DNA from 2 places in the Burkholderia metallica genome. Region 1 is predicted to be linked to the other one. Evidence: riboswitches for the same ligand, from Rfam matches in the RefSeq annotation. Region 1 holds a riboswitch; the other holds the start of a gene.
What was found. Region 1 has a riboswitch for cobalamin ahead of cobA (uroporphyrinogen-III C-methyltransferase). Riboswitches for the same ligand answer to the same signal wherever they lie in the genome.
Positions count from the first base shown of each region.

Region 2: linked by a shared signal. The riboswitch ahead of WJ16_RS30975 (CbtB domain-containing protein) and the one ahead of cobA (uroporphyrinogen-III C-methyltransferase) in region 1 are both predicted to bind cobalamin.

Region 1 is NZ_CP013401.1:1,857,969-1,862,940, reverse strand. Features, by position in the region: gene cobN (cobaltochelatase subunit CobN) at 1-924, opposite strand, end outside; gene cobW (cobalamin biosynthesis protein CobW) at 931-2,019, opposite strand; cobalamin riboswitch at 2,340-2,604, opposite strand; cobalamin riboswitch at 2,718-2,955, shown strand; gene cobA (uroporphyrinogen-III C-methyltransferase) at 3,126-3,875, shown strand; gene WJ16_RS08295 (cobalamin biosynthesis protein) at 3,872-4,249, shown strand; gene cobO (cob(I)yrinic acid a,c-diamide adenosyltransferase) at 4,287-4,889, shown strand; gene WJ16_RS08285 (cobyrinate a,c-diamide synthase) at 4,892-4,972, shown strand, end outside.
Region 2 is NZ_CP013403.1:2,588,984-2,593,955, forward strand. Features, by position in the region: gene WJ16_RS30965 (LysR family transcriptional regulator) at 1-739, shown strand, start outside; gene WJ16_RS30970 (CbtA family protein) at 762-1,484, opposite strand; gene WJ16_RS30975 (CbtB domain-containing protein) at 1,498-1,707, opposite strand; cobalamin riboswitch at 1,741-1,878, opposite strand; gene WJ16_RS30980 (histidine phosphatase family protein) at 1,934-2,518, shown strand; gene WJ16_RS30985 (inorganic phosphate transporter) at 2,660-4,252, shown strand; gene WJ16_RS30990 (2OG-Fe(II) oxygenase) at 4,628-4,972, shown strand, end outside.

The sequences.
Region 1 (4,972 bases):
CCCCTGGTTGTCGGCGACCCACGCGTCGCGATTGCCGCCGGACAGGATCACCTGCAGCACCGGCGCGTCGCCCGCGAGCACGTCGTGTTCGGGGCTGTCGATCGCGCCGGCCGCGAACGCGGTCGTATTCAGCACGAGCGCGACCTCGTGCGTGTCGCAAAGCTGCGTGATGACTTCGCGGCTCACCGCGTCCTTCAGCGACGTGACCGCGATCGGCAGCGGATTGAGCCCCTGCTCGACGAGCGCATCGGCCAGCGCGTCGAACACGGCCGTGTTCGCGGCCTGCCAGTGCGCGCGATAGAACAGGATCGCGACGACGGGCGCACCGGGCGTCCAGCGCGGCCGCCAGTCGTCGACGCTCGCGCGGTCGCGCGCCGGGTGATACAGCGCCGCGGCCGGCAGCGGGCGCGGCAGTTCGGGGGCGTCGCCGAACCCGAGCGTGTGGAACGCAATGCTGCGCAGCAGCGCGTCGGCGTTGTGCACGCCGCCTTCGCGCAGATAGCGCCACCACAGCCGGCACAGGTCGGGCGCGACGGTACTCTTCGCGACGAGGTTCGGGTCTTCCTGCAGGTCGCCCGAGAACATCGCGAGCTGCTGCCCGCGCTTCGACGCGAGCGACACGGCCTGCTCGATCCCGTACGGCCAGTACGCCTCGCCGCCGAGATGGTCGATCACGACCGCCTTCGCGTGCCGCAGCACGTCGTCGACATAGAAATCGACCGACGCCGGCTGCCGCAGGAACGTGACGTTCGCGAGCCGCACGCTCGGGAAACCGGCCGGCAGCCGCGGCACGACGCTCGCGAGCAGCGACAGCGTCGTGTCGGCCGAACTCAGGATCACGATGTCGGCCGGTTGCTGATCGATCCGGACGACGCCCTGCGTATCGTCGACGAAGCCGCCCGGCGTGGTGCGCAGGAGATGCATCGTCCGTTACGCCTGTTGCGGCTCGGCCGCGCAAGCGGCGTCGAACGCACGCTGCAGCGCGGCCGCGTCGAGATCCTCGCCGATCAGCACGAAGCGGCTCGCGCGCGTTTCGCCGTCCTGCCAGCGACGGTCGAAATAGCTGTCGAAGCGGCGGCCGACACCCTGGATCACGAGCCGCATCGGCGCATCGGGCAGCGCCGCGAAGCCTTTCGCGCGGTAGATCGTGTGCGCTTCGACCACGCGCTGCAGCGCGGCGATCGTCGCTTCGCGCGTGCCGGCGTCGCCGGACACGACCACCGAGTCGAAATCGTCGTGATGGTGGTCGTGATCGCCGTCGTCGGCCGAGCCGTGATGATCGTGACGCAGGTGGATCGTTTCTTCCGATGCCGATTCGAGCCCGAGCAGCATCGCGAGATCGAGTTCGCCGCGCGTCGCGCGCACGATCTTCACCTGCGGCGGGATCTCGTCGCGGATCGCGGTTTCGATCTGCGCGAATTGCGCGTCGCCGACGAGATCGGCCTTGTTCACGATCACGAGATCGGCGGACGACAGTTGATCGGCGAACAGTTCGTGCAGCGGCGATTCGTGATCGAGGTTCGGGTCGGCGCGTCGCTGCGCGTCGACGGCCTGCGGGTTTTCCGCGAACTGGCCGCTCGCGGCCGCCGGCCCGTCGACGACGGTCACCACCGCGTCGACCGTGAAGCTGTTGCGGATCGTCGGCCAGTTGAACGCCTGCACGAGCGGCTTCGGCAGCGCGAGGCCCGACGTCTCGATCAGCACGTGGTCGATGTCCGCGCGGCGCTCGACGAGCGCCTCCATCACCGGATAGAACTCTTCCTGCACGGTGCAGCACAGGCAGCCGTTCGCGAGTTCGTACAGCTGGCCCGACGCTTCGCCCTGCGCGCCGTCGGCATCCTCGCAGCCGATGCCGCAGCCCTTGAGGATTTCGCCGTCGATGCCGAGTTCGCCGAATTCGTTGACGATCACCGCGATGCGGCGGCCTTCGGCGTGCTGCAGGATGTGGCGCATCAGCGTCGTCTTGCCGCTGCCGAGAAAGCCCGTGACGATCGTGACGGGAAGCTTGCGTAGGGTCATGGTAGGTCCTGTGTCGGAAATGGATCAGCGCGGGATCGTCGCGTCGAGGGCGGCGTGGCAGTTCGGCTGGCGGATCGCGCGCATGCCGCCGCGCGGACAGCCGCGGCACGGGCGGAACGACGAATCGGACATGGTGCTTCCTTGCGAACGGTCGACATCGTGAATGCCAACACGGCTGCCGCCGGCCCGGCTCGCGCTGCCTGCCGTTCGCCGCGCCGGCCGGCGCGCGCTCGCGCGGCGGCAGATCGGCGGAGGCAGCGTGCAACGCGCGGGCGTCGGGCCTGCTGCGGCCGTGGACGATGCGCCGCCTCCCCGCGGCGCTGTACCCCAATGTTCGGGCCGGTATCCGGGCTGACGAACACGCCGCTTCGCCTTCCCGGATGCGCGCGGCATCCAGTGGCGGTCGTCCGCATGCATCGGCATGCGGCGAAGCGGCGTTGCGTGGCGCTTGCGCGCGACGCGTTCGCTTACCGTTGCGGGGGCAGCACAGGTTGGCTCGACTGCGGCGCAGGCAGGCTCCCTGTTTCCCGTTTAACTGCGCGCACCGGAGCGGCGCGCGCGAGCACCAAAACGCGTGCGAGTGTAGGCGGCGGTGCGGGGAGCGTCAAGGCGAACGGGGCCGCCGGGCCGCATCCGGCACGGCCGTCGCGCCGCGTCGCAGGCCACGCGCGGCGGTTCGCGCGGGCGGATCGCTGTGCTATCGTATGCGCCGCGTTCGGTGCTCGCAGGCGCATTCCGCGCCCGCAGTTAAACGGGAAACAGGAGGCGGCTCCCCGCCCGGCCTGTGCTGTCCCCGCAACGGTACGCCGCCCGCGCGACGCGCTTCCCCGCGCACGCGCCCGTGCCGCCCACGATGCCACTGCCCTTCAGCCGGGTGGGAAGGCCGCGGCCTGGCAAGCGGCCAGCCCGGATACCGGCCGACGCAAGGGGCGAGCCCGACGCTCGCCGAACGCCCGATCCGCGGGGAACGGATGGGGTGCGCCTTCCGCCCGCGTTCGCGCGGGCTTCGCTCGATCCGTGATGCGTGACTTCCTAGCTGGCCGCCGCCGTGCCGCCCGCCTGCCCTTTTCCACTGTTTCGACACGGTGCGCGCCGTGCCGCGCCCGATGAGCCGCGCGTGGCTCGTCGGCGCCGGCCCCGGCGACGCCGACCTGCTGACGCTCAAGGCCGTGCACGCGATCGGCGCGGCGGACGTGCTGCTCGTCGACGATCTCGTGAATCCCGACGTGCTGCGCCATGCGCGTGCCGATGCGAACATCGAGTACGTCGGCAAGCGCGGCGGTCATGCGTCGACGCCGCAGGAGGCGATCGTCGCCGCGATGCTCGCGCACCTGCGCGCGGGCCGCAGCGTCGCGCGGCTCAAGGGCGGCGATCCGTTCGTGTTCGGCCGCGGCGGCGAGGAGCTCGCGGCGCTCGGCGCGGCGGGATTCCCGGTCGAGGTCGTGAACGGCGTCACCGCGGGCATTGCCGCGCCGGCCGCACTCGGCATTCCGGTCACGCAGCGCGGCGACGCGCAGGGCGTGATCTTTGTCACGGGCCACGGCGCGGGCGCCGACGAGCCCGACTGGCGCGCGCTCGCGGCCACCCGCATGACGATCGTCATCTACATGGGCATCCGCCGGCTCGACACGATCGCAGCGGCGCTGCGTGCTGGCGGCCTGCCCGGCGACACGCCGTGCGCGGCGATCGAGCATGCGACGCGCCCCGAACAGCGTCACGTACTCGCGACGCTCGATACGCTCGTCGCGCGCATCGGCGCGGCCGGCATCGGCTCACCGGCCATCGTCGTGATCGGCCGCGTCGCGGCGCTCGCCGACGATCCCGCAGTACGCGCCGCGCTCGGCGGCAACGCATGATGCGCGTCGCGCTGGGCGTCGGTTTCCGCGCGGGCGTGACGGCCGCGCAGCTCGATGCCGCGATCCGTGCGGCGCTGGTGCGGTATCCGGCCGCCGAACCGGCGCTCGTCGCCACGCTCGCCGACAAGGCGCGCGCCCGCGCACTGCGCACGCTGTGCGCGCGACGCGGCTGGCCGCTCGTCGCATTCGACGCGGCGCAACTCGCAAGCCGCCCCGAACTGGCCGCGAGCGGCCCGTCGGATGCCGCGCTCGCGCGCTTCGGCGTCGCGGGCGTGGCCGAGCCGTGCGCGCAGCTCGCGGCGCCGCGCGGCCGGCTGCTGGGCCCACGATCCATCCGGGACGGCGTGACGGTCGCGCTCGCCGGCCCGCTGTGAACCCTTTGTTCCGCTTTCTTTCGACAGGACGAATCCGATGAAAACCGACGCCGAATCCCATCAACGGATGACCGAACGCCGCCGCGCGGGCCACGAGAAGAAGCAGGCCGCCGCCGTCAACGAAAAGGGCCTGCTGATCGTCAACACCGGCAACGGCAAGGGCAAGAGCACCGCCGCGTTCGGCATGGCCGTACGCGTGCTCGGTCACGGCATGCGGCTCGGTGTCGTGCAGTTCATCAAGGGCGCGCTGCACACGTCCGAGCGCGACTTCCTCGGCGCGGTGGCCGAATGCGATTTCGTGACGATGGGCGATGGCTATACGTGGAACACGCAGAACCGCGACGCCGACATCGCGACCGCGCGCAAAGGCTGGGACGAGGCGCGCCGGATGATCGAAAGCGGCGACTACCGGATGGTGATCCTCGACGAGCTGAACACGGTGCTGAAGTACGAATACCTGCCGCTCGACGAAGTGCTCGCGACGCTCGCCGCGCGGCCCGCTTCGGTGCACGTCGTCGTGACCGGCCGGCATGCGCCCGATGCGCTGATCGACGCGGCCGACCTCGTCACCGAAATGCGGCTCGTCAAGCATCCGTACAAGGAACAAGGCGTGAAGGCGCAGCGCGGCGTGGAGTTCTGAGCATGCCGGACTGCCCCGCGCTGTTCGTCAGCGCGCCCGCGTCGGGCCAGGGCAAGACGTCGGTGACGGCCGGCCTCGCGCGG
Region 2 (4,972 bases), on a different replicon from region 1:
GCTCACGCAGGGCGGCCAGTATCTGCTGAAACTGGCGAACCGGCTGCTGCCGCAGTTCGAGCTCGCGGAAGAGCGGATGAAGCAGTACGCAAAGGGGCAGCGCGGCACGCTGCGCATCGGGATGGAGTGCCACCCGTGCTACCAGTGGCTGCTGAAGGTCGTGTCGCCGTACCTGTCGCGCTGGCCCGATGTCGACGTCGACGTGAAACAGCGCTTCCAGTTCGGCGGCATCGGGGCGCTGATCGGTTTCGACGTCGACGTGCTCGTGACGCCCGATCCGCTGAACAAGCCGGGCCTGCGCTTCGACCCTGTGTTCGACTACGAGCAGGTACTGGTGGTCGCCGATTCGCACCGGTTCGCGAATGCCGACTACGTGACGCCCGAGCAACTGACCGACGAGATCCTGATCACCTACCCGGTCGAAACCGACCGGCTCGACATCTACAACCAGTTCCTGACGCCGGCCGGCATCGTGCCGCGGCGGCACAAGTCGATCGAGACGACCGACATCATGTTGCAGATGGTGGCGAGCGGGCGCGGCGTGGCCGCACTGCCGAGATGGCTGGCCGACGAATACGCGGACCGGATGCCGGTCGTGCCGGTCAAGCTCGGCAAAAAGGGAATCGCGAAGCAGATCTTCCTCGGCATCCGCGAAGCGGATGCGTCGATCGACTATCTCGCCGCGTTCGTCGCCCTGGCGCGCGAGTCGACGGCGAGCACGCCGCGCATGCTGCGCTAGCCGCGCTCCGAGCCCATGCGCGTCAGGCGGCGCGCGCGCCGATGCGTTCGCCGCGCGCGACCCATGCACCGAACAGCAGGCCGATCGTCGTCCACATGATCACCTGCATGCCGATGGCCGCCACGCGGAACTTCCACAGCACGTCGGCCGGGAACGCGGCCGGCACTTCGTTGATCGACGGCAGCCCGAACTGCACGGCCGCGATGATCACGATGAACACGAGCCCCGCGACGATCGACGCGTTCCAGTGCCCGAGCTTCGCCAGCAGATGGCGGCGGACGCTCACCGAGAACACCATCGTCGCGATCGAAATCGCGATCATCAGGAAGAACAGGCCGGTGCGATAGCCGATCGTGTCGGGGTCGCCGACCGACGGCGGATTGGCCGGGTATTTGATGTTCGGCACGATCACGAGCGCGACGAACGCGGCCACCGCGAGCCACGCGGCGAGCGGACGTGCCGGCAGGCGGCTGCCGCGCCCGTACGCAAACGCGAAGACCAGCGAGAACAGCCCGCCGAACGCCGCGCCGTAGGTCACGACGCCCGTCAGCAGACCGAGACCGGCCTGCGTGTGGCGGCTGACCAGTTCGGGCTCCGGTGCGTCGCCCTTGGCGGCATCGAGCTTTTCCTCGAAGGAGATGGCCTGATCGACTTGCGGCTCGCCGACGATTCTGGCGAAACCGAACGTGAGAAGACCGGCGGCGATGCCTGCGAGCATCCCGCGCATGAGCAGCTTTCCGACCATCGTATGCTCCGTGTCAGTGGCAGGGAAAGCCGAGCAGATGGCGGCCGTCGTGAACGAATTCGTGAACGTACATGCCCGGCACGAGCGACGTCGCGCCTTGTTCCGCGCCGACGAAATAAAGCGCGAGCAACAGGATCAGGCCGACGAAAACAGCCCACGGCAACAGTTCGCGGACGGGGATGGGGGCCGGCACGACCGCCGGCTTCAGCACTGCTTCGCTCATGGATGCACCTCAGGGGTATCGCGCCCCGACAAATGTTGGATGGGTACGAAGGCAGGTCTGGCTTCCGGGATCATCGATCACCGGTTACAGTGGCGCGACCGCGCCGGATTTGCACCGGCTTCCGCGTTTCGTATCGGGCGAATTGTACGCGCGAACGTTCGCGTATTGAAGCGGCGGCAGGGGGACTGGTGCGTCCGTCCCGGATCATCCGAACACCGACACGAACATGCACGCCACGCTGCGCCTGATCGCACACGCATCGACCCGCGCGATGCGCACCGGCACGTTTCCCGACGACGATCCGCTCGATGCGCACGGGCTCGCCGAAGCCGCTGCATCGCGCGACCGGTGGACGGGCGCCTCCCGCTCGCTGGTGCTGTGCAGTCCGGCCCGCTGTGCGATGCAGACCGTCGATGCGCTCGGGCTGCACGCCGGCGTCGACGACGCGCTGCGCGACATCGACTACGGACACTGGCGCGGCAAGCGGCTGCACGATCTCGCACGCGATTTGCCGGACCCACTGGCCGCATGGATCGGCGATCCGTCCGCGTCGCCGCATCGCGGCGAATCGTTCGACGCCGCCGTGCAGCGGATCGGCGCATGGTTGGACGCACTGCCGCGCGGTCGCGACGTCGTCGCGATCACGCATGCGCCGATCGTCCGTGCGGCCATCGCGCATGTGCGGCGCATGGAGCCGCGCGCGGCCATGCGCGTCGACGTTGCGCCGATGTCGTGCACGACGTTCGCTGCGTCACCGGATGGCTGGACGTGGGCCACACCGGACGACGACCGGCGCGACAGCGACGCGTAAGCCGCCTTTGCGCTCACTGTGTGAGCGCATCGCCGAGTACCTTACACATCCGTAAGGTATACCGTTCGTGGTCCCGACTGTCATCAAACTGACTGCGAGCCGCAGCTAGGATCGGACGCGATTCCCTTACGAGACGCCGTCATGAATCAACCTGCTTCGTCCGCACCGAACCAATCGGGCTCCGTCGAACGCACCCGGCAGATCGGCTATGCCGTGTTCCTGCTGGTGCTCGTGCTCGGCGCCGTCTATATCGCCACGCACCTGATCGACGACCTGTCGCCGGTCCGCGACGCCAAGCTGTTCCCGTACCTGTTGCTCGGCGCGGCATTGCTGATCGCGCTCGGCTTCGAATTCGTCAACGGCTTCCACGACACCGCGAACGCGGTCGCCACCGTAATCTACACGCACTCGCTGACGCCGAACGTCGCGGTGATCTGGTCGGGCATGTGGAACTTCCTCGGCGTGATGGTCTCGAGCGGCGCAGTCGCATTCGGCATCCTGCAACTGCTGCCGGTCGAGCTGATCCTGCAGGTCGGCAGCGGCTCGGGCTTCGCGATGGTGTTCGCACTGCTGATCGCCGCGATCGTCTGGAACCTCGCGACCTGGTATTTCGGGTTGCCGTCGTCGAGCTCGCATACGCTGATCGGATCGATCATCGGCGTCGGGCTGATGAACCAGCTGATGCACGGGCCGTCCGGCACGAGCGGCGTCGACTGGGGCCAGGCGCTCGGCGTCGGCAAGTCGCTGCTGTTCTCGCCGATCGTCGGCTTCCTGTGCGCGGCGCTGCTACTGCTCGTGCTGAAAAACCTCGTGCGGATTCCGGAGCTGTACAAGGAGCCGCCGAAGGACCAGCCGCCGCCGTTCTGGATTCGCTGCCTGCTGATCCTGACCTGCACGGGCGTGTCGTTCGCACACGGCTCGAACGACGGCCAGAAAGGGATGGGCCTCATCATGCTGATCCTGATCGGCACGGTGCCGACCGCCTATGCGCTGAACAAGGCCGTCACGCCGGCCGAAACGCAGACCTTCGTGGCGGTCGCGAACCAGGCCGCCGCGACGTTCGGGAAGTACACGAACGGCGTCGCACCGTCCGCGAACCCGCGCATCGACGTCGAGCGTTACGTACAGCATCGCGAACTGACGCCGGCCGTGATTCCTGCCGTCGCGCAGTTGTCCACGTCGCTCGCGACCGCGGTCGGCGCGTCGGGCTCGATGGCGGCCGTGCCGCAACGCGACGTCGACAACGTGCGCAACACGATGTATCTGGTCTCCGAAGCCATCCGCCTGATCGAGAAATCCGGACACCCCGCGTTCGCAGCCGACGACAAGCTCGCGATCGACAACTATCGCAAGCAGCTCGACCATGCGACAAAGTTCATTCCGACGTGGGTGAAGGTGGCGGTCGCGATCGCGCTGGGCCTCGGCACGATGGTCGGCTGGAAGCGGATCGTCGTGACCGTCGGCGAGAAAATCGGCAAGCAGCATCTGACGTACGGACAGGGGGCGTCGGCCGAACTCGTCGCGATGCTCACGATCGGCGCGGCCGACGTGTACGGATTGCCCGTGTCGACAACGCACGTGCTGTCGTCGGGCGTCGCGGGCACGATGGCGGCGAACGGATCGGGCCTGCAATGGGGGACGGTGCGCAGCCTCGTGCTGGCATGGGTGCTGACGCTGCCGGCGTCGATCGTACTCGCCGGCGCGCTTTATTGGTTGTTCCGGTCGCTGGCGTGACCGGTGACGCGGCGGGTGGCCGGCGAGAGCCGGCTGCTTGCTGCCTGACGCAGAAGATTCGACCTCGCCTTTCTCGCCTTTCCGCCTTTCCGCCGTTCAAACTTGAGCGGCATCTCGGGACTACGCGGCCCATGCTTCTCTGCTTCTCCACCTCGACGCGTCGAAGCATCCGGTGCGCCCGTGCCATCATGAGCACTCACCGTCTTCTTTTCCCGAATTGAAGCGCAAGATCTGGAGCGCGCCGGTGCGTGGACATCCGTAGACTGGGCTCATCGACACTTACCGTGGGCTCAACCGCGCAGACGACGTGGCCGAAGCATTTCGCACGGTTGCACGACTGCACGGCGCCCCATCGCTGACGAACGAGGTACGCCCGTGAACATAGCCGACCTGCAACCTGCCGTCGAATCGCTCGATATTGCGCAACGCGTCGACACGATCGACTGGACGACCGTCGCTACCGATCTCGATCGCTACGGATGCGCGCGCGTGCCGGGCCTGATGTCGGCAAGCGAGTGCGCGGCGCTCGCGTCGCTCTATCCGCGCGATGCGCTCTATCGTTCGCGCGTCGTGATGGCGCGACACGGGTTCGGTCGCGGCGAATACAAGTATTTCGCGTACCCGCTGCCGGCTGTCATCGCCGAGCTGCGTGCGACGCTCTACCCGCACCTCGCGCCGATCGCGAATCGCTGGAACCAGGCACTCGGGATGGACGTCCGC